DNA from 3 places in the Paenibacillus sp. sgz302190 genome. Region 3 is predicted to be linked to each of the others. Evidence: predicted binding sites of a transcription regulator. Region 3 holds the regulator's gene; each other region holds the start of a gene.
What was found. Region 3 encodes Rex, which represses fermentation and respiration genes when NADH is low (regulators of the CRP and FNR family bind a similar motif). Its sites were predicted from a motif close to TTGTGAAATATTTCACAA; they were not measured.

Region 1 (6,733 bases), on a different contig from region 3:
AAGCTGTCCATGTCCATGCCATATTCATGCACATAAAATAAATATAGCCTGATAGAAGGGAGTGAAGCGGAATGTTTGGAGTATGCGGCTTTCCTACAAGCACAGCGATAATTTTGGTTCTCTTTATTCTTCTGGTCATTGTCTTGACAACTTTTTCCGTAGTAATTTAGCTGAAAAGGCAGTCCGGCAAGCGCAAGCCTCCGGGCTGTTTTTTGTGTTTTTCAATGCGTGGCGCGAATATTCCGCCCTTTTTCTATAAACAATATATATGAATTGAAATCATAAGAGAGAAAGGGCTGTGAATATTGGCTAAAATTCTGCACATTACGGCGCACCCCCACGATCATCAGACTTCATACAGCATGGCAGTCGGAAAAGCATTCGTAGACGCGTATCGGGACGCCCGCCCCGGCGACGAAATTATCCATCTTGACTTGTACCAAATAAACGTTCCGCACATTGATGCAGATGTCTTCAGCGGTTGGGGCAAACTGCGCGGCGGCCGGCAGTATTCCGAATTGAGCGGCGAAGAGCAAGCGAAAGTGAGCCGCCTGTCCGAGCTGACGGATCAGTTTGTCGCTGCCGATAAGTATATATTCGTAACGCCCATGTGGAATTTTTCGTTCCCGCCGATTTTGAAAGCTTACATCGATGCGATCTGCACGGCCGGAAAAACGTTTAATTATACGGAAAACGGCCCGGTAGGCCTGCTGCCGGACAAAAAAGCGCTCCATATCCAGGCGCGGGGCGGCATCTATTCGGAAGGCCCGGCAGCGGACATGGAAATGGGCCACCGGTATTTGAGCATTATTATGTCCTTTTTCGGGATCAAGGATTTCCAGGGGCTATTTGTAGAGGGGCATAATCAGTTCGCCGATAAAGCCCAGCAGATTAAAGAAGAAGCGATCGGCCGCGCCCGGGAGCTGGCAAAAACGTTTTGACCCCGCAGCGGCAAAAATATCCCGGCAAGCTCAGCCTCGTGCGGGCAAGCCGGGCTTTTTGCTGCTTGGCGCAGGGCCGTCGCGCCGCGCGCAGCTCCCAGTGCACGGTGCTGCGCTGCATGACGGCGCCGGTCGACCACGGGAAGGGGAGGGATTTTCGGCGGCTCGGCGGTTGCGAAGCGGAGGCGGCTAGGCTCGCGGGCTCGGCAGCCCGAAAAACCAGCGAAAACTCTCATGACGCTGTGGACGTCACCCCGAACCCGTCCGAGTGAAGCGCTGAAACGCCTGCAACCCACCCAACTGAGCCGGTCGCACAATCTGCCTAACCACGCAAAAAAGCCTGCAAAAATACAGTTTTTGCCCGATGAATGCGCTGACCACGACAAATTCCTGCAAATGTGCAGGCTTTTCGCCGCGAACAAGGACTCAGGCTCATTTACACCGAAAATTCCTGCACAATCGCAGGCTTTTCGCCAAAATGAGCCTTTTTTATGAAAAAAGCCTGCACTTTTGCAGGTTTTCCCCAGCCAAGCACAACCTGCCTCGTCCCCCCGCTTCAGCTCCCCAACCTATGCAGGGATAGGCGTGGTTTGGGAAAGAGCGGCTGTGCCCCGCTTTGCCTTGAAATTTCACCTAAAGAAAGGACCTCATTCTCCACTTGGTAGTGGATTTTGAGGTCCTTTTGCTCGATTTTTTATCCCGTACGATATGAACACTTTTGGGACAGCTCCTATATTTCATGCAATCCCGTAAAACAACCCTGAATAGTCAACTTTAATTCAAATTGAAATAAATAGGCGGGTGTAATTCCTTATAAGCAGAAATAATTAAGGCGATAAACAAACGTGAATCGATTTTGGATGATATCTTCATTCCAAAATGGAATAAAGGTGCTATAATGAATGTAATAAGGTTGTACGCTAAGGAAGGTGACATCGTGATGAAACAACAGTTGCAGCGGATTTCCATGCTGGTGAGCATATTTTGGGTGTTTTGCCGAATCGGCCCTTCGACCTTCGGTGGCGGCTATGCGATGATCCCGATCATTGAAAGGGAGATCGTCAAGAAGCGCAATTGGCTCAAGGAGTCGGACATGAGCGATCTGATTTCCATCGCCGGTTCCGCGCCGGGGGGAGTGGGCGTCAACTCAGCGGCTTTTATCGGCTACAGGCTCTCCGGGGTCGGCGGCGCGGTTATGGCGGTGCTCGGCATTACGCTTCCGCCGGTTGTCATCGTGTTCGCTTTGAGCTCGATGTACTCTTTGTTCAGCGCATTTCCAAAAGTTGAAGCAGCCTTGAAAGGCATTCACGCGGCAATTATCGCACTTATATTGATTGCAGCCTATAGAATGGCCAAATCGTCGCTGATCGATAAAACGACCGCTACGGTTGCAGTCGTTTCGCTAGGGCTTTTGATCGCAACGCCTATTCATCCTTTACTTATCATTGCGGTCGGGATTATCGCTGGCGTGCTTGCCGTGAAAATCAAATCCATGCTCGGAGTCAGCGCGCCGTTCGAGAAAGCGAGCGCTCCCGATCCGAAGCCGGAAATCATGTTTCCCGAATACTACATTTAGCCATAGAGGTGAACTGGGATGTGGCAGTTATTTTTCACATTTTTCAAAATCGGCTGCATCTCCTTTGGCGGCGGCTATGCAGTCATTCCGCTAATTCAGAATGAAGCTACGAAGTACGGCTGGGCGGACAGCGCCCATTTTCAGGAAATCGTTACATTGGCCGGCATGGCCCCGGGCCCGATCGCGACCAATACCGCGACACTTGTCGGCTATCATGCGGAGGGTTTGGCGGGGGCTATTGCGTCGACGCTGGGCATCGTGTTCCCGTCGCTGCTTATTATTATCCTGCTGGCGGCTTTTTTCCAAAAAATGCACGAGCACCGTTGGGTCAAATCGTCCTTCTACGGATTAAGGCCAGTAGTTACCGGTCTGATCGTCTACGCCGCGCTGCATTTCGGCTTGAATGCGCGCATGGGCCTGACGTGGTCGACGTTCGCCACGCTGCTCATTTGCGCAGGCTGCATTTACGGCGTGCTGAAGCATAACATGCATCCGTTCATGGTCATCGTCGCTTCCGGACTGGCAGGCATCATCCTGTTCTGATGCCAGCCAGCTAACTGGCGCTTTGACCATTCGCCGATTCATGGCGAAACAACATGTTGACCGAAGATCGAAGACCGAAGACCGAAGACCGACCCGACCGACTTCACCAGGGCTGAACCACTGGCAGCAAAAGCTGCCGATGGGGCAGCCCTGTTTGCTGTGGCAACTGTGATCTTTTTCACTTACAATACGGTTTCGCTGTTCTAAAGTTGAGATATCGTAACCCATTTTAACATAGCAAGGGAGTGAGGGAGATGCTGACCGGAGTCATTTTGGCAGGCGGAGCGGGCCGCCGGATGAAAGGGGAGCTGAAAGCGCTGCTTCCTTTTGCAGGCGAGCCGCTGATTATTCGACAAATGAGAATGATGAAGCCACTGTGCGATGAGCTGATTGTCGTAACGAACGATGTCCGGCCTTTCCTGCCCATGCTCGACCGCTCGGTTCGGATCATAACGGACTACTACAAGGCTCAGGGTCCGCTCGTCGGCATGCATGCGGCTTTGTCTCTGGCCAAACATTCGTCCGTGTGGGTTGTCGGCTGCGACATGCCGTTTCTTTCCTGCAAGGCGGCGGAGCTGCTGTGGGAGCGGAAAAAGGACGGCTTTGACGCCGTCGTGCCTTTGGTTGCCGGAGGGTTGTATCCGCTTCACGGCATTTATGACCGCAAGTGCAAGGAGGCGATCGTCGGCCTGCTGCAGCGGGGGGAGACGAGAATGTCGGCGCTGCTCAACCACATTTTTTGGGGGGAGCTGGATGACCGCTATTTGCAGGAGCGCGATGTGGGATTGAATTTCGTCGCCAGCATCAAGACGTCTGCCGATTACGAAGCTTTGCAGCGCATGGCCGTCCCCCAAACGTAAAGGTAACGGATTGTTCATATTTGCTCGATGTTGTTGTGACCGATATCACAGAGGGCGGGGATCAAGGACACTAAAATGTAGGTAATGAGAGGCTGGACCACAAATGGAGGGGAAGATGACATGGATAACAATAAGGAAAAGGCCGAACCGGTTTTGAATGGAACGTTTGCCGCCGTACTGCTGCTGGGCGCGTTTTTGATTGCAAGCTGGGTTGCCGTTTATTTATTGTTCATTTCCAGAAACTAGAAATGTGAAGGGTGGATCGCCATGCATATTCACAAGCTTGAAAAAATTTGGTTGACCATTGGCATCTCTATGCTGTTCGTGTTTCTCGGCGTGCTGGGCGTGTCCGCTTTTGCCATGGGCGTCAAGCCCCCGAGCGAGCACCATCACCAGATCGATCCGGCCAAGCTGAAGGAAACGGCTCCTTTTGACAATCCCGGACTCCGCAAAATCGGGGACAACGAGTACGAAGCTGTGATGACGGCGTTCACGTTCGGGTATGCTCCGGACAAAATGGAGGTGCCCGTCGGTGCGAAAATCAATTTTATCGTGGCAACCCAGGATGTCGTGCACGGATTTGAAATTCCCGGCACAAACGTGAACATGATGATCGTGCCCGGCGAGGTCAGCCATGTGAGCCATACGTTCACAAAGCCGGGCGAGTACCTCATCCTGTGCAACGAATACTGCGGCGGGGCGCATGAATTTATGAAAACGACGATTATCGTCAAATGAATTCGGGACGCAAGCAAAAGGGGGTGGCAATGGTCATGAAAGTAGCGCATTTGCACGGAAACGGCACGAAATTCGATCTGAAAGACGGGAAGCTCGTCGTCGCTCACATCATCGTGGCGTTCATCGCTTTGCTGATCGGCGGCATCGCGGGGCTGCTGCAGAGCATGGTCCGCAGCGGGACGGTCAAGCTGCCGTACGGAATCGGCTATTACGAGCTGCTGACAGCCCATGGGGTATTGATGGCGCTCATTTTTACGACTTATTTTATTATCGGCTTCCTCTATTCGGGCATTTCTTATACGCTTGGAGGCAAGCTGCTGCCGATTGTGCGCCGCATGGGGTGGGCGGGCTTCGCCTTAATGACGGCCGGCACGGCCATTGGGGTCGCGATGGTTTTGGCGGGCAAAGCCAGCGTGCTTTACACGTTTTACGCGCCGCTCAAAGCTTCTCCGTATTTTTACATCGCATTGGCTTTGGTCGTTGTCGGGAGCTGGATCAGCGGCTGGGGCGTGTTTTATCAGTACAATTATTGGAAAAGAACGAATCGGGGCGAGATATCTCCACTGTTCGCCTTCATGTCCGTCGTCACTTTTCTCATGTGGCAAATCGCCACGCTGGGCGTAGCCGCCGAAGTGTTGATCCAGCTCATACCGTGGTCGTTCGGCTGGGTGGAGACGATTAACGTCATGCTGAGCCGCACGCTGTTCTGGTATTTCGGACATCCGCTCGTCTATTTCTGGCTGATGCCGGCCTACATGTGCTGGTACGTGATCATTCCGAAAATTATCGGCGGCAAAATTTACAGCGACGCTTTGGCGCGGTTGTCGTTCATTTTGCTGCTGCTGTTCTCGATTCCGGTAGGCTTTCACCATCAATTGATGGAGCCGGGCATCAGCCCTTTCTGGAAATATTTGCAGGTCGTGCTGACCTTTATGGTCGTGGTTCCGTCGCTGATGACGGCGTTCTCCCTGTTCGCCACATTCGAATTGAACGGGCGGGCCAAAGGGGCTACGGGCTTGTTCGGGTGGGTCAAGGTGATGCCTTGGAAGGATGTGCGTTTTTTCGCGCCGTTCATGGGCATGCTGATCTTTATACCGGCAGGGGCGGGCGGCTTGATTAATGCGAGCAACCAGATGAATGCGGTCGTTCATAATACGCTGTGGGTGACGGGGCATTTTCATTTGACGGTTGCGACGAGCGTGGCGCTGACGTTTTTCGGCATTGCGTACTGGCTGCTTCCGGCAGTGACGGGGCGCGTGCTGACCCCGCGGATGAACAAACTTGGCTTGATTCAAACGGTTATCTGGTGCATAGGCATGTTCTTTATGTCCGGTGCGATGCATATAGTGGGCCTGTTCGGGGCTCCGAGAAGAACCGCGTACACCACTTATGAAAATCATGCGGACGCGGCAGGCTGGACATCCTATTACGTATGGATGGCGATCGGCGGAACGATTTTGTTCATCGCGGTGCTGATGATGGTGTACAACGTATTCGCGCTGCTTCGCGCGCCCCGGGGGGAGACGGAGTATCCGATCGGCGAGCCGATGGAGCAGGCGGAAGCGACCCCTGCTTATTTGGAGCGGTGGGGCGTGTGGATCGGCTTGTCAGCCGCGCTGATCCTCATCGCTTATACGCTGCCGCTGATGGATATGGTGACGAATCCGGCACCGGGTTCCAAAGGATTTATTACCTGGTAACGACAGGTGATGCAGGAAAAGAGAAGGCATTTCGGCTTGTCAGCCGGGGAATGCCTTTTCTCTCCAAAGATATTGTGAAATAATTCACAATATCTTCACGAAAATAGCCGCCTGCGAAGCTTCATTTGTGATTTTTCTCATAGTTGCAGCCCTCCAAAAGCGGTACTCTTTGTGTAGAAACAAACACAACATTAGGTTATTCACCCATTATTGATCATATAAAGGAGTGGAAGAAGATGGCAGTTAAAGAGAGCCAAGTAAACGTACAAATTTCCGCAAAAGACGAAGTGAACCAACTGGTGGCAAAAGCGAAGAAAGCGCAGCAAGCTTTCCTCGAGCTGAACCAGGAGCAGGTTGACGCCATCGTTCAGCAAA
Region 2 (6,733 bases), on a different contig from region 3:
TTTGCGTGGGGACGAAGGTCTGGTCGCGAACCACATGGCTGTCAGACTTAATGCGAGCGAAGCCGCGTCGCTTAGCATATGGCCGGAATCGGAGAGAAGGGCGAGACTGTTCGTAGCGAGTCCTCCGAAAAATTCCAGCAGCATGATGGCGCTCGTAATGATCAGCGCAATGGTCAGCCCTTTTTTGCTATTGGGGGCGTGAGAGTGTCCATGCCCGTGTCCGTGATGGTGGTGGCCGTGACTGTTTCCATGGTTATGTCCGTGATTCTGTCCGTCATGATGCCCGTGCGAGTGATCGTGTTCATGCGAATGATCATGGGAATGATCGCGATGGGAGTGGTTGTGCGACGACATATGTGATCCCTCCTGAATTAATATATGAGCATTTGTTCATATGTATTATATTCCAGAATGCGCCGATTGGCAATAAAAAAGAACAAGCCTTAATTTAGGCTTGTTGAGACTGCTGGAGCCGGCACTAGCGCAATGCGAAACATGCTTGTAAAAGTGCACCGCGCGCAGCTTCGAGCGTTCGGTGTTACGCTGCATGATGGCGGTCGGTCGACCATATGAGGCCTGACCGGAAACCCACACGCCGGAGCCGATCGCGCAATTTGCCAGGTTGTGTGAAGAAAACCTGGCAAAGTGCAGCTTTTTGCCCGGTGATCTCCTGGTAACGGAAAATTCCTGCAATTGTGCAGGCTTTTCGCCGCGAACATGGGCACAGGTACATTTTCATCGAAAATTCCTGCACAATCGCAGGCTTTTCGCCAAAATGAACCATTTCCGAGGAAAAAGCCTGCACTTTCGCAGGCTTTTCCTTGCAAAGCCGCCTTGTCCCCCTCACTTCTGCGCCCGCTACCTGTGCAGGAGAGGGAAGGCCCATTTCAGCACCGCAACCCGTGGAGGAGAGGCATGGGGGGAAGAACGGCCGCGCCGCCTTGTCCCCCTCACTTCTGCGCCCGCTACCTGTGCAGGAGAGGGAAGGCCCACTTCAGCACCACAAATCGAGCAGGAGAGTCGTGGGTTGGGGAAGAACGGCCGCGCCGCCATAGGCGCATAACAAAAGAACAAGTTTTAGTATAAACTTGTTCCCGTGCAAGTATGTGATATGCCCGGTAGTGTAGAGCCGGTTTTTCTTTTTTGTTATAATGAATCAATCAGAAAAAAGAGGGAGCGGTCATAATGGCGGACGTACACGCAGAAATAACACCATTTCAAGAGCAGTGCGATGATTCCTGCGAAGGGACATCCAATGTTGCCGAAATTAAAGAAAAAATGATTTCCGAAACTACCGCGGCGGATTTGTCCGATATTTTCAAGGCTTTGGGAGATCCGACGCGGGTTAAATTGATCTACGCTTTGCTGCAGGGCGAGCTATGCGTCCACGATTTAACGGTTATCCTCGGCATGGGACAATCTGCCGTCTCCCACCAGCTCCGCTACCTGCGCAATTTGCGGATCGTCAAACGGCGCAAGGCGGGGAAGACGGTTTTTTATTCGATTGATGACAGCCATATCGAGCAAATTTTTACGCAGACGCTCCAGCACGTCAAACATAGTTGACCGACCGGCCTGGCTCAAGCCCGCTTGCCCTGCACATAATCGGCGTCAAAGAGGAACAGGCGCATTAACAGGATTAGGGACGGAATCAAAATAAGCAGTCCCGCAATAAAGGCAATCACCAGCGCCATGCCCATAGACGGGTTGGTAAAACTGTCGTGGATCGTAATGTACGGATAAAGAATGTACGGCAAATGGGCTTTTCCGTAACCGAAAAAGGCGAACGCAAACTGCAAAATGACCATGATAAAAGCGAGCCCAAGCCGGCGCTGCTTCCAGACCAGCCAGACGGCGGCCAGAAAACAGAGCAGTGAAGCGCCGAACATCCAGCCCAGATCGAGCATGCTCCGAAAATGGTCCGGATTTTGCCTGCTGATCGCGAAAAATACGAACAGGCTGGCTGCGATGGTCGGAGCGCTCCAAAAGAGGGCGTAGCCGCGTACGATTTTGAACGCCGGCAAATCGTGCGCCCTGTGAGCATAGTAGCTCAGAAACATGGCCGAAATATATAGCACGCTGACAAGCGCCAGCAGGACAACCGCCCAGGTGTACGTGCTTCCGAGAAGCGCGCTCCAGTCCATGACGATGTCTCCGCCGCGCTCGAAAACAACGCCGCCTTCGGAAATGATCAGCACCGCGGACAGCGTCGCCGGGATGAGCAGGCCCGTTGCGCCGTAGATCAGCATGTACCATTTGTTGTCTTTGGAACCGTACGTGCTGAACGCATAGTAGGCTCCCCTGACGGCAAGCAGGACGATGGCGATGCTGCCCGGAACGAGCAGCGCAGTCCCGTAATAGCGGGCTGTTTCCGGGAAAAAGCCGACCATGCCGATGTAGAAAAAGACGAGGAAGACGTTGGTGACTTCCCAGACGGGCGACAAGTATCTTTCGATGACTTTATGAATGATATGCTTTTTCATCGTGATCACGGAATAGTAGCTGAAAAATCCTGCGCCGAAATCGATGGATGCCACAATCAAATAACCGAACAAAAATATCCATAACACCGTTATTCCCAATAATTCCAAATTCATCGTTGACCGCCCTCCTTTGCGATGCCAAGCGCGATTAGCTCGTTCGAGACGTTGTTTTTTCGGAAAAGCTTGGACAGTACTTTAACCGCAGTCAGCGCCAGCACCAGATACAGCAGACAAAACAGGAGCAGCATCGTATCGACCTGTTGGGAAGACGTGGCTGCTTCCGCAACCTTCATATACCCGCGCAAAATCCAGGGCTGCCGTCCGACCTCCGCATAAAACCATCCGGATTGAATCCCGATCATCGACAGCGGTCCGCACAAAATAATGACGAACAGCAGCCACTTCGGATACGGCTTGCCATAGGCTTTGCGGGAAAACCAGAGGTGCAAAACCGCCGCGACAATCGTAAACATGCCAATACTGACCATGATATCGAAAAAATAATGAACGTACAGCGGAGGGCGCAAATCCTCCGGAATATCGTTCAGTCCTTTGACTTCCGCACCCGGTGTGCCTCCGGCCAAAATGCTGAGCGCGTACGGGATTTTCAACCCGTATTTGATCTCACGGTCTTCCGTCAAAATACCGCCGAGCACGAGCGGCGCATTCGTGGAAGTTTCGAAATGCCATTCGGCTGCGGCCAGCTTTTCCGGCTGGTTTTTGGCCAAAAATTTCCCCGACAAATCCCCGATGAAGGCGGTAGCCAGCGAGAAAATGAGACCTGCGGCGACCGTCAGTTTCAGTGCTTTTTTGGCGTATACGGCGTCGCCTCTTTTTCGGAGAAGCGAGTAGGCGGCAATAGCTGCCAGTATGAAAGCGCCGGTCATGTAGGCCGAGGAGAGCACATGGGCCACTTTGGTCGGCATGGAAGGGTTGAACATCGCGAGCAGCGGCTTCACGTTTGTAATCATTCCGTCCTTCAAGGTGAATCCTTGGGGAGTATTCATAAACGCGTTAACCGTTGTAATAAAAAATGCGGAAGCCGAGGAGCCCAAAACGACCGGCACCAGAAGCAGCAAATGAAGCTTCGGTTTGACCCGTTCCCAGGTGTACAAATAGATGCCGAGGAAAATCGCTTCGATGAAAAAGGCGAACGTTTCCAGAAAAAGCGGCAGGGCGATGGCCTGACCGGCTATTTTCATAAAATTCGGCCAAAGCAGGCTGAGCTGGAGGCCGATGGCCGTCCCGGTTACGACGCCAATGGCCACGGTAATGACAAATCCGCGCGCCCATCTGCGTGCGAGCAGCGTGTAGTAAGGATCTTTGCGCTGTATGCCGACAAGTTCGGCGAGCATAATCATCACCGGCACGCCGACGCCGATCGTTGCGAAAATGATATGAAACGATAAAGTAAGCTCCGTGAGCATGCGGCTGTAAAAAACGGGATCGTAGTTAGGCATAAGGTTTCATCTCCTTTTGGCATGGTGTTGGCGGGTTTCAAAAAAGCTTTCTGACAAAAGAGGCAAGCATTACAAAAGCGACGGCAAACATTAAAATCATGAGGCGTTTTTCGTGTTTTTGCGACGGGCTCAAGCGGATCACCTTCTTATCATCATGTTGGGACTGCTTAGTTTTATATTACCGTATGGTTGTGATTTATTTCACATAAACTGTGAAGACGCATTGAACAAAGTTTTACAATATTCAAAACGAAAGGGGGGGATTTGAAATTTCCTTCTTCGGCAGCATGTCCCTATATCTTTCCATGTAGAGTTCCTTGAATCCACAAAAAGATCATAATATAATATATTCAATCAGTAGGTATTGGGTTAATTGTATAATTTTATATTAGAAAGGATAATTTCTATGGAATATGTCGAAATTAATCCTCGAATTGAATTATTCATCAACAGACACTCCACACCCACTTGGATTATTGAAGATGCGACGACAGATTTTGTCGATTTAACATATATTTTTAAGGGAAGGGCTTACTACTCCATTAATGGCACTGTCCATGAAGTCAATCAAGGGGATCTCATATGTATTCCTAAAGGCAGCCGCCGAAGCGCAACCACTGACCCCACAAATTTGATGACCAGTTATGCACTGAACATCCAACTCTATGATCTGGAAGGCAAGGACGTTCATTTGCCGTTTCCTTTAATTTCACATATCGACGAGCCAGAAGAATTGCATTCATTGTACAATGAGTTGACATTTGAATGGTTAAAGAAAAATAAAGGTCATGAATTGAAAGCGCGTGCATTGCTGTTTCTGATTCTTCATTATTATTTCAAGTCTTTGTACTATAAAGACAACAATGCGAATATAGACAAACGCATTCAGAAATCTATTAGATACATTTTAAGCAACTTGCAGAATCAAATTGAAGTTGAGGAGCTGGCATCTGTTGCCGGCTTGACTACCGCGTATTTTGGAACTCTATTTAAGAAATACATGGGGGCATCCGTTAAAGAGTATATCAATAGAATGAAAATCAACAATGCTGAGAATATTCTCCTTAGCGGTGAGTTTACCGTTCGGGAAGCTGCTTATAAATGCGGTTTTGAAGACATTTATTATTTCAGCAAGCTATTCAAAAAAATAAAGGGTTTTCCCCCCTCCAGAATTTTAATAGAAAATAGCAGATCTGATCGGCAGGAATTTGAAACCCTAAACAAGTAGAATAAATCGGACTTATCGCGGAAGCAGCGATAGGTCTTTTTTTATGCAAAGATAGGGGAGTTTAATAAAAATGTTATCCATAATTAATACAAACGGTTAAAAGTTTGTCCATGGATATTGAAAGCGCTTAAAATTACAATTCAAATATAAAAAATACAAAAAGGAGAGTACACCAAATGGAGAGGAACGATGTAATGAAAACGGAAGCAAGCACGAAAACCTCCATTCTTGCAGTCAAAGGAGGTGGCATCGCCTATTTGAAACGACAATGGCCGCTCTACATCATGATGGTCGTTCCGATGGCATTCTTCATCATTTTCAAGTACATTCCGATGGCTGGCGTTATGGTTGCTTTCAAAGAATACAACATATTCAAGGGCGTTTGGGCCAGTCCTTGGGTAGGGTTTGCAGTCTTTAAAGAAATCTTCGCCATGCCCGAGTTTTATAAGGCGCTTCGCAACACTTTGATGTTGAACGTGCTTGGCTTGCTCACATTTCCAGTTCCCATTATTTTAGCGCTTCTGCTGAACGAGTTGCGGGTTCAATGGTACAAAAAGGTAAGCCAGACATTGATGTATCTGCCCCACTTTATTTCCTGGGTCATCGTAGGGGGAATGGCCATTGAATTGCTCTCAACCAATAACGGTTCGATCAATCATATGCTGACGGCGATTGGCGCTTCCCCTATTCCTTTCTTGGAGAAACCGGTGCTATGGATTACAACCTATGTGGGGACCGGAGTTTGGCGTAATGCGGGATGGGGAACGATCCTATACCTCGCAGCGCTTACAGGAATCAATAAGGAATTGTATGAAGCGGCAGAAGTGGACGGCGCAACCCGGATGCGCAAGATCTGGCATGTCACTTTGCCGGGCATCAAGCCGACGATCGTTGTCCTGTTCATTCTTCAAATCGGCAATATGGCCAACATTAGCTTCGAGCAGCCGTATGTGCTGAAAAATTCGTATGTTATGGACTACGCCCAAGTAATCAGCACTTATGTATATTCCGTAGGGATTCAGTCGGCAAGATTCACTCTCGCAACGGCCGTCGGTTTGTTCCAATCTGTAGTCGGATTGATTCTCCTTCTGTCAGCAGAATTCATTTCGAGAAAAATCAACAATCAGGGCATTTTCTAAAGGGGGTACATCCATGATTCAAAATCCGACTGAGAAAATCGGCAATATCATTATTATGTTCCTGCTGGGCATCTTTTGTTTATTCTGTGTTGTGCCGATGCTTCATATTTTTGCTCTATCGCTTAGCGGCAACCGGGCTGTTATGTCCGGCGAAGTGACTTTGTGGCCAATTGATTTGAATTTCGAACCGTACAAGAACGTGTTTGGCGACATGAGTATGATTCGCTCGCTAATGTTTACGGTCTGGCTCGTGACCGGTTATACGGGCGTGAGTTTGATCGCCACTATCTTGGCTGCCTATCCGCTTAGCAGGCGGAATTTCAAGGGAAAGAACTTGTTGTTTGCCCTCATTATCATCACGATGTTTTTTAATCCTGGGATTATCCCGAATTACTTGTTGATTAAACAGCTGCATATGTTGAA
Region 3 (6,733 bases):
CATCGTCTTGTCTTACTCGATTTACTTCGTGTTGTTTAAGTTGTTTTAGATGAAAAACCCGGGCCAGTATGTGGCTCGGGTTTTTTGTTATTTTTGCAAAGCGCGGCGGGGCGCTGCAATGCGGCTATGGAGCGAGCCGCTTGTGCGTTGCATGTGGCTGTGGAGCGAGCCGCTTGTGCGTTGCATGTGGCTGTGGAGCGAGCCGCTTGTGCGTTGCATGTGGCTGTGGAGCGAGCGCTTGCACGCTGCATACGGCTGTGGAGTGAGGCGCTTGTGCGCTGCTTGCGCTCTGGAACGTGCGCTTGCACACTCCTTGCGTTGTTCTACGAGCCACTTGTAACGCTCTACCATAGCCACTCTCAGCGTTGCGTCGAATTGAATGGCTACAGCACGTTAGATGTGTGCGCAAGATCGCGTATTTGTTTTGTTTGTTGAGCTTCGCAACCAGGAGCGGTTTTAAAGCCGAACTTTCACCGGTTTCCGCTTCTTTTTGCCGTCCGCCCAAAGACGGCACTTCGCGCCAATGAAACGAATTGGCTCGACAGCCGGAAAAACCTACAAAACTCCCATGACGCCGTAGACGTTATCCCCACAGAATGAAAACAATCGTCTACTGAAACAATTTCAAGCTTTAAAAGCGTAAAAGTTGGAAACGAGTACATTATTTTCGTTAAAATAGAGGCTGCTGAGAAAACATACATTGGAGAGACGCATCATATTACGGGTAGAAAACCAGACTGTTGATAAAGTAACGGGGTAGAGGAACCAAAAGGGGCACAATCACTCTTCAGTAACCTACGGCTCTCTCCTGTACGGGTTACGGCGTTGGAACAAGCAGCCTGGCACAGAAAAAACCTGCGAAAGTCAGGCTGTTTCAGCAGAAATGGTTCATTTCGGCAAAAAGCCTGCGATTGTGCAGGAATTTTCGCTAAAAACGCTTCTCAGCCCATGTTCGCGGCGAAAAGCCTGCACATTTGCAGGAATTTTTCGTATCCAGCGCATCAGCGAGCAAAAAACTGTACTTTTGCAGGTTTTCTCCACGTTGCTAAGCAAATGTACTGCCTGCTGCCATGCGAGTTTTTCGCCGATCCAGCTTCCGGAGGCTTCTGCAGGGTTTTGTTTCTCTTCTGCAGGTTTCTGCGGGTTTCTGCGGGTTTCTGCAGGTTTCTGCGGGTTTCTGCAGGTTTCTGCAGCTTTCCCCTGCGTCCTGCTGCAAATTTCCGCATAGCGCGAGCCCTTGGCCTAGTCCAAATAATAGGCCAGACTCTGCAGCTCGGTCGTGAAATCGGCATGGTGCACGCGGATTTCGGGCGGCACCTTAATGATGACCGGCGCAAAATTAAGAATCGCTTCAATGCCGGCTTCGACGAATTGATTCGCCACATTTTGCGCTTCCGCTGCCGGTACCGTAATGATGCCGATTCTGACGCCAAGCCGCGATATCGCTTCTTTCAGCTCGTGCGTCGGCTGCACGATCAAATTATTGATCGTCTCGCCCGTTTTCTCGGGCATCGCGTCGAATACGGCGACAATTTTCATATCGTTGCGCAAATATGTGTTGTAGTTGCACAGTGCCCGCCCCAGGTTGCCCGCCCCGACCAGAGCGACCCGGATATGGCGGTCCAGCTTCAAGATCTGCCTGATCTTCTCGATGAGATAGCCGACGTCGTAGCCGATCCCTTTTTTGCCGAATTCCCCGAAATAGGCCAAATCTTTGCGGATTTGCGCGGGGTTCAAATCGAGCTTTTGCCCCAGATCCTGCGACGAGACCGTCATAATATTTTTCATCGCCAGCTCGTTCAAAAACCGCAAATAAATCGGCAGCCGGCGGACTACAGCTTCGGATATTTTTTGTGTCTTCACCGCTGCGCCTCCCCCATCCATTCCTCAATTCTTGGAATCATTTGTTCCGTCGTCATATGTTCAATCTTCGGACCGGGCAGCGAATAAAGAAAATATTTGCCGTACTGCGTATCGATAACGCGGGTATCGTAAATAATAACGATTCCTTTATCCGTAGCCCGCCGCACGAGCCGCCCGAATCCTTGTTTGAAACGAATGACCGCCTGCGGCACGGAAAATTTCATAAACGGATTTTCGTTCCGCTTTTTAATATTTTCACATTTGGCTTCAATGAGCGGGTGATTCGGAGGCTGAAACGGAAGCCGAATAATAGCCAAGCAGGACAACGCATCGCCCGGGATGTCCACGCCTTCCCAGAACGAGCTTGTACCCAGCAGCACGCAGGAATGGTGGTCCTGGAACATGCGGGTCAGCTTGCTGCGGTTGCCGCTGTCTACGCCCTGTCCAAGCACGGTAATCCCATGCGGCTTTAACCGCTCCTTCATGCCGGCATGAATCTGCTTTAACATCCGGTTGGATGTAAACAGCACGAGCATTCGGCCGTTGGTAACCAAAGCGACATTGCTTAAAGAATCGATAAGTGCTTGTATGAAAACGGCGTCCCCGGAAGGGCCTTTAATCGTCGGAAAATCTCTGGGAATACAGACCAGCGCCTGCTCCCTGTAATTGAACGGGGACGGAAGCTGCACCGTTTTGAGCTTGCCGGCCTCTTCGCCGGCGGGAATTTGCAAACCGAGCTGATCGGCCGAGTATTGGAACGATTTGTTCACGGATAACGTAGCCGAAGTCAAAATGATGCTGTCTTTATTTTTGAAAAAATGCTCCTGAAGCAGCGGACTCACATCCGTCGGCACACTGATCAGCTGCAGCGACTTGCTCTTGGAATACGTGCCGGCTTCCATCCAGTATACGTAACCTTGATCCTCCATTTTCATGAAAAAATGAAGCGCATCCCGGTGCCCGTAAAGCTCCTTCAAAGTTCCGTTCAAATCCGTCACGATGCTCTGGACTTCCAGAACTTCCTGCATCTCTTTGATCTCGCTCAGCATTTTGTCGAGCGTGCGGAGCGTATCGTTCATGCTCAAATAAATGTTGTCCTCCATCATCGTCAGCTCGCTCCAATGCGCCGGCAGCGCCTCGGGCTTCATGCGCAGCACGTATTGCGAGTTCTCCGATTGCGACGGGTCGCTTTTTGCCGTAAGCAGCTCGTACAACCCTTCGCTCAAACGCTCCCAGTCTTCCTTGATCTGCACGATTTTCGGGTACAAACCGTCTATCGCTGCGCTCCAGGCCAAAGCTCTCTCCTGCTCTTCCGCCGCCTTCTGAAGACGAAAGCGGAGCATAGGCAGCTGCCCGCTGCGGTTGTCTTTATACAACCACTGCAAAGAATGGTAAAACGCGCCCGAGTGCAGCTCGATCCCCAGATGCTTGCTGGCCACTTCTTCAAAGTGGTGTGCTTCGTCGATGACCAGATGCTTGTAGCCGGGTAGCAGGCGGTTCTCGGCCTTCATATCGGTAAACAACAGCGAATGGTTCGTTATGATGACATCTGACGTGTTCGCATCGTGGCGGGCGCGGTGGTAGAAACATTTTTTGAACCAGGGACACATCCGGTTCAGGCAGGAATCGGTATCGCTGGCCACCGAATGCCAGAACTGCGCGCCTTTATTGCCGAAATTCAGCTCCTCTTCGTCCCCGTGTTTCGTTTCGCTGAGCCATACGACCATTTGAGCCGCTGTGACCGAGTCGTCCTTGCCGTACTCGTAATCGCGCGTGACCAGCTTGTTTTCGAACTTGCGCAAGCAAAGATAATGACTTCTGCCTTTCAATACGGCCGCTTTAAAAGGTATCGGAAAAATGTCCTTCAGCAGCGGAATATCCCGCTCGCGCAGCTGTTCCTGCAAATTAATCGTATGCGTGCTGACGATCACTTTTTTATCGTGTTTGATTCCGTAATACAGCGCAGGAATCAGGTAGCCCAGCGATTTGCCGGTACCCGTACCCGCTTCAATCATTAAATGCGTGTCGGCCTCCAGCGACTGCTCCACTTCATGGATCATCTGCTCCTGCGCCGGGCGGTCCTCGAACACGTCAAACCGCTGCTGAAGCGCCTGCTTCAAACTGTCATGAAATTCGGAAAAAGCAGCACCGAGCTTCCGAATGTCCTGCGCGTCTCTTTCCTCTTCGTCCTCGCCCCAATCGCTTACGTTCATCGTAAACTGCCGGAAATAACGGTGAGTATCGGTATCGATGCTCGTATTCATTTCCTTGTAGGCGCGGATTTCATCCAAAAACCAGCCCAAATCGCTGGCACCGCTTTCGAATATGTGGCTGAGCCGCTGCACGGTCAAGAGCGGAAGACCGAGTATGCGCTCCATGCAAATGATCCAGATCAAAGCGGTAACCTCGGCGTCGCTGTCGGCCTGATGCGGCCTCTCATGATCCAGTCCGAACATGTCCGCCACCATGCCAAGCTGCAAGCTCGGCGTCGACGGAAACAGCATGCGCAGCATATCCATCGTATCGAGCACGCGGCCCGAAAACGGAGGAAATCCGCATTTCGTCAAGCCTTTCTGCAAAAACGATAAGTCGAATTGCACATGATGGCCGACGAGAACACAGTCAAAAAGAAGCGGAAACATCGCCGTCATCACTTCGTCAAGCTGCGGCGCATGCTCCACCATTTCATCGGTAATGCCGGTCAGCGTAGTAATAGAAGAAGGTATACCCATTCCTGGATTGACCAGGGAAGTATACCTGTCGACAATTTGAAATTGATCTATAATGACAAGCCCAACCTGAATAATTTCATCCGAAGACTGGCTTCCTGTCGTTTCAAAATCCAAAACTGCAAATTTCATGACGTATCCTTCAATCCCTTCGTCCTGCTCTTCCTCTAGCATACCAAATCTGTTCAGGAAAAGGGAATACCCACTTGCCGGTTCGTTATGATTCGTCGAGATTAATGAGCGGTTCCATGCAAGTCGGGTCCGTATGATAAGCTTTTTGAAAATATTCGAAAGCTTTTTCCATATTATGATTTTGCACCTGTATGCAGCCCATGGCATTATAGGAAATGGCTTTCATCTTCGCATTCTCGGTTAGCGGAAGGAGGAATTGGAAATGCCTGTAAGCTTCTCCGAACTCCCCTTTCCTTAAATAACCCATCGCCAAATACATCCGGGCGAGCAAAAAATCCGGCCGCCGCTTCATCAGCGACTCGAACTCCCGAATCGCCTGATCGTACATCGACAGCTTGTAATAGCCCTGTCCCCGCAAAAACTCATCGGTCTGCTTGCCGGTTACATCCAGATCCATGAGCTCTTTATGCAGGGTTTGAGTATCCATCGGAACGCCCCCATAAAACTTTCCCAGCTTCTCCTCGAATTGAAGCCAAGACTCGATAAACTCGTCGCTCATCAGCTTCAGAACTTGAAGCTGCTCGTCAAGCTCGGCTTTTTTGTGGTCTGCGGCATTCGGATACTCTTTTTGGATTTCTTCCAAAACCTCGTTCATCGTGGAAAATAAATGCTTGAACATTTGCCATCCCACCTTTGCTTCGAAAGCTTATCCTCATTCTTTGTTAAGAGCGCCGATTTCATGCATGCCCCTTCAAGGAAGATTGATCAAGGGAAGACGGATCAAAGCACGGTCGAATGGATTTCTTCTTTCAGCAGTTGCGTCACCTTATTGTTCTCGCCCATAATGGCGATCGTCGGCGTATGCCGCTTCGCTTCTTCGTCGGTCATCATCGCATAGGAGACGATAATGACCGTATCCCCTGCCTGCACAAGCCGGGCGGCCGCGCCGTTCAGGCAAATGACGCCCGATCCGCGGGGGCCGGGAATAATATAGGTTTCCAGTCTGGCGCCGTTGTTGTTGTTGACGATTTGCACTTTTTCGTTCGGCAGCATATCCACCAAATCGATCAAATCCTCATCGATCGTAATGCTGCCCACATAGTTGAGATTGGATTCGGTAACGGTGGCGCGGTGTATTTTGGCTTTCATCATCGTACGAAACATTGGGCTCACTTCCTAACGGGTAAAATGATATTATCGATAAGTCTCGTTTGTCCGAATTTGACGGCTACCGCAACAATGACGGATGACGTTTCCGCGGCGGACAACGTTTCATAAGGTTCCAAAATCGGATATTGCAAAGCTTCGACATAATCAATGTTTGCCAGCGGCGCCGTGGCAATATGCTCGCTCACGATCCGGACCAAAGATGCGGAACTCGAAGCCAAGCCGTCCCGCACCGCGGCAGAGGCTTTTTGCAAAGCCTGGGAAAGCACAACCGCCTGCTGCCGCTCTTCGCCGCTCAAGTAGACGTTGCGCGAGCTCATGGCTAGTCCGTCCGCTTCGCGCAGCGTAGGGCAAGGGACAATCTCGACAGGCATGTTCAAGTCGTCGACCATTTGTTGAACGACCGCGACCTGCTGGGCATCCTTTTGCCCGAAATAAGCTTTGTCCGGCTGCACGATCTGGAACAGTTTGCTTACAACCGTCGCAACGCCGTCAAAATGCCCCGGACGGGACGTTCCGCACAACCGGGAAGTTATCCCCGACACGCTAACCGTCGTGCGTATTTCCCGCGGATACATTTCCATGACTTCGGGCAAAAAGACGATATCAACACCCGCGGCTTCCGCCAACTGCAAATCGCGCTCCGTATTCCGCGGATAGCGTTCAAAATCTTCATTCGGGCCAAATTGCAGCGGATTGACAAAAATGCTCAGCACGACAAGTCCGCTTTTTTCCCTGGCCGTTTTCAGAAGGCTCATATGCCCGTCATGCAAATATCCCATTGTCGGCACGAACCCGACGTCCCCGCTGCGGCTGCGCCGAAATTCCGCAATCCTGGCGCG

Region 1: the regulator Rex is predicted to act here: its motif matches at 3,954-3,971, upstream of AC6RNO_RS34170 (cytochrome c oxidase subunit 2A).
Region 2: the regulator Rex is predicted to act here: its motif matches at 4,133-4,150, upstream of AC6RNO_RS00975 (cytochrome ubiquinol oxidase subunit I).

Annotation. Positions count from the first base shown of each region.
Region 1 is NZ_JBZYAO010000055.1:12,164-18,896, reverse strand. It holds gene AC6RNO_RS34195 (YjcZ family sporulation protein) at 72-170, shown strand; gene AC6RNO_RS34190 (FMN-dependent NADH-azoreductase) at 306-941, shown strand; gene AC6RNO_RS34185 (chromate transporter) at 1,882-2,517, shown strand; gene AC6RNO_RS34180 (chromate transporter) at 2,536-3,060, shown strand; gene mobA (molybdenum cofactor guanylyltransferase) at 3,315-3,920, shown strand; gene AC6RNO_RS34170 (cytochrome c oxidase subunit 2A) at 4,041-4,166, shown strand; gene AC6RNO_RS34165 (cytochrome c oxidase subunit II) at 4,188-4,658, shown strand; gene AC6RNO_RS34160 (cbb3-type cytochrome c oxidase subunit I) at 4,694-6,358, shown strand; gene adhE (bifunctional acetaldehyde-CoA/alcohol dehydrogenase) at 6,595-6,733, shown strand, end outside.
Region 2 is NZ_JBZYAO010000001.1:190,873-197,605, forward strand. It holds gene AC6RNO_RS00960 (cation diffusion facilitator family transporter) at 1-354, opposite strand, end outside; gene AC6RNO_RS00965 (ArsR/SmtB family transcription factor) at 1,186-1,566, shown strand; gene AC6RNO_RS00970 (cytochrome d ubiquinol oxidase subunit II) at 1,581-2,597, opposite strand; gene AC6RNO_RS00975 (cytochrome ubiquinol oxidase subunit I) at 2,594-3,943, opposite strand; gene AC6RNO_RS00980 (helix-turn-helix domain-containing protein) at 4,350-5,171, shown strand; gene AC6RNO_RS00985 (ABC transporter permease subunit) at 5,456-6,310, shown strand; gene AC6RNO_RS00990 (carbohydrate ABC transporter permease) at 6,324-6,733, shown strand, end outside.
Region 3 is NZ_JBZYAO010000005.1:238,765-245,497, reverse strand. It holds gene AC6RNO_RS09095 (inorganic phosphate transporter) at 1-49, shown strand, start outside; gene AC6RNO_RS09090 (hypothetical protein) at 884-1,228, shown strand; gene AC6RNO_RS09085 (redox-sensing transcriptional repressor Rex) at 1,243-1,863, opposite strand; gene dinG (ATP-dependent DNA helicase DinG) at 1,860-4,724, opposite strand; gene AC6RNO_RS09075 (tetratricopeptide repeat protein) at 4,810-5,403, opposite strand; gene panD (aspartate 1-decarboxylase) at 5,505-5,888, opposite strand; gene panC (pantoate--beta-alanine ligase) at 5,894-6,733, opposite strand, start outside.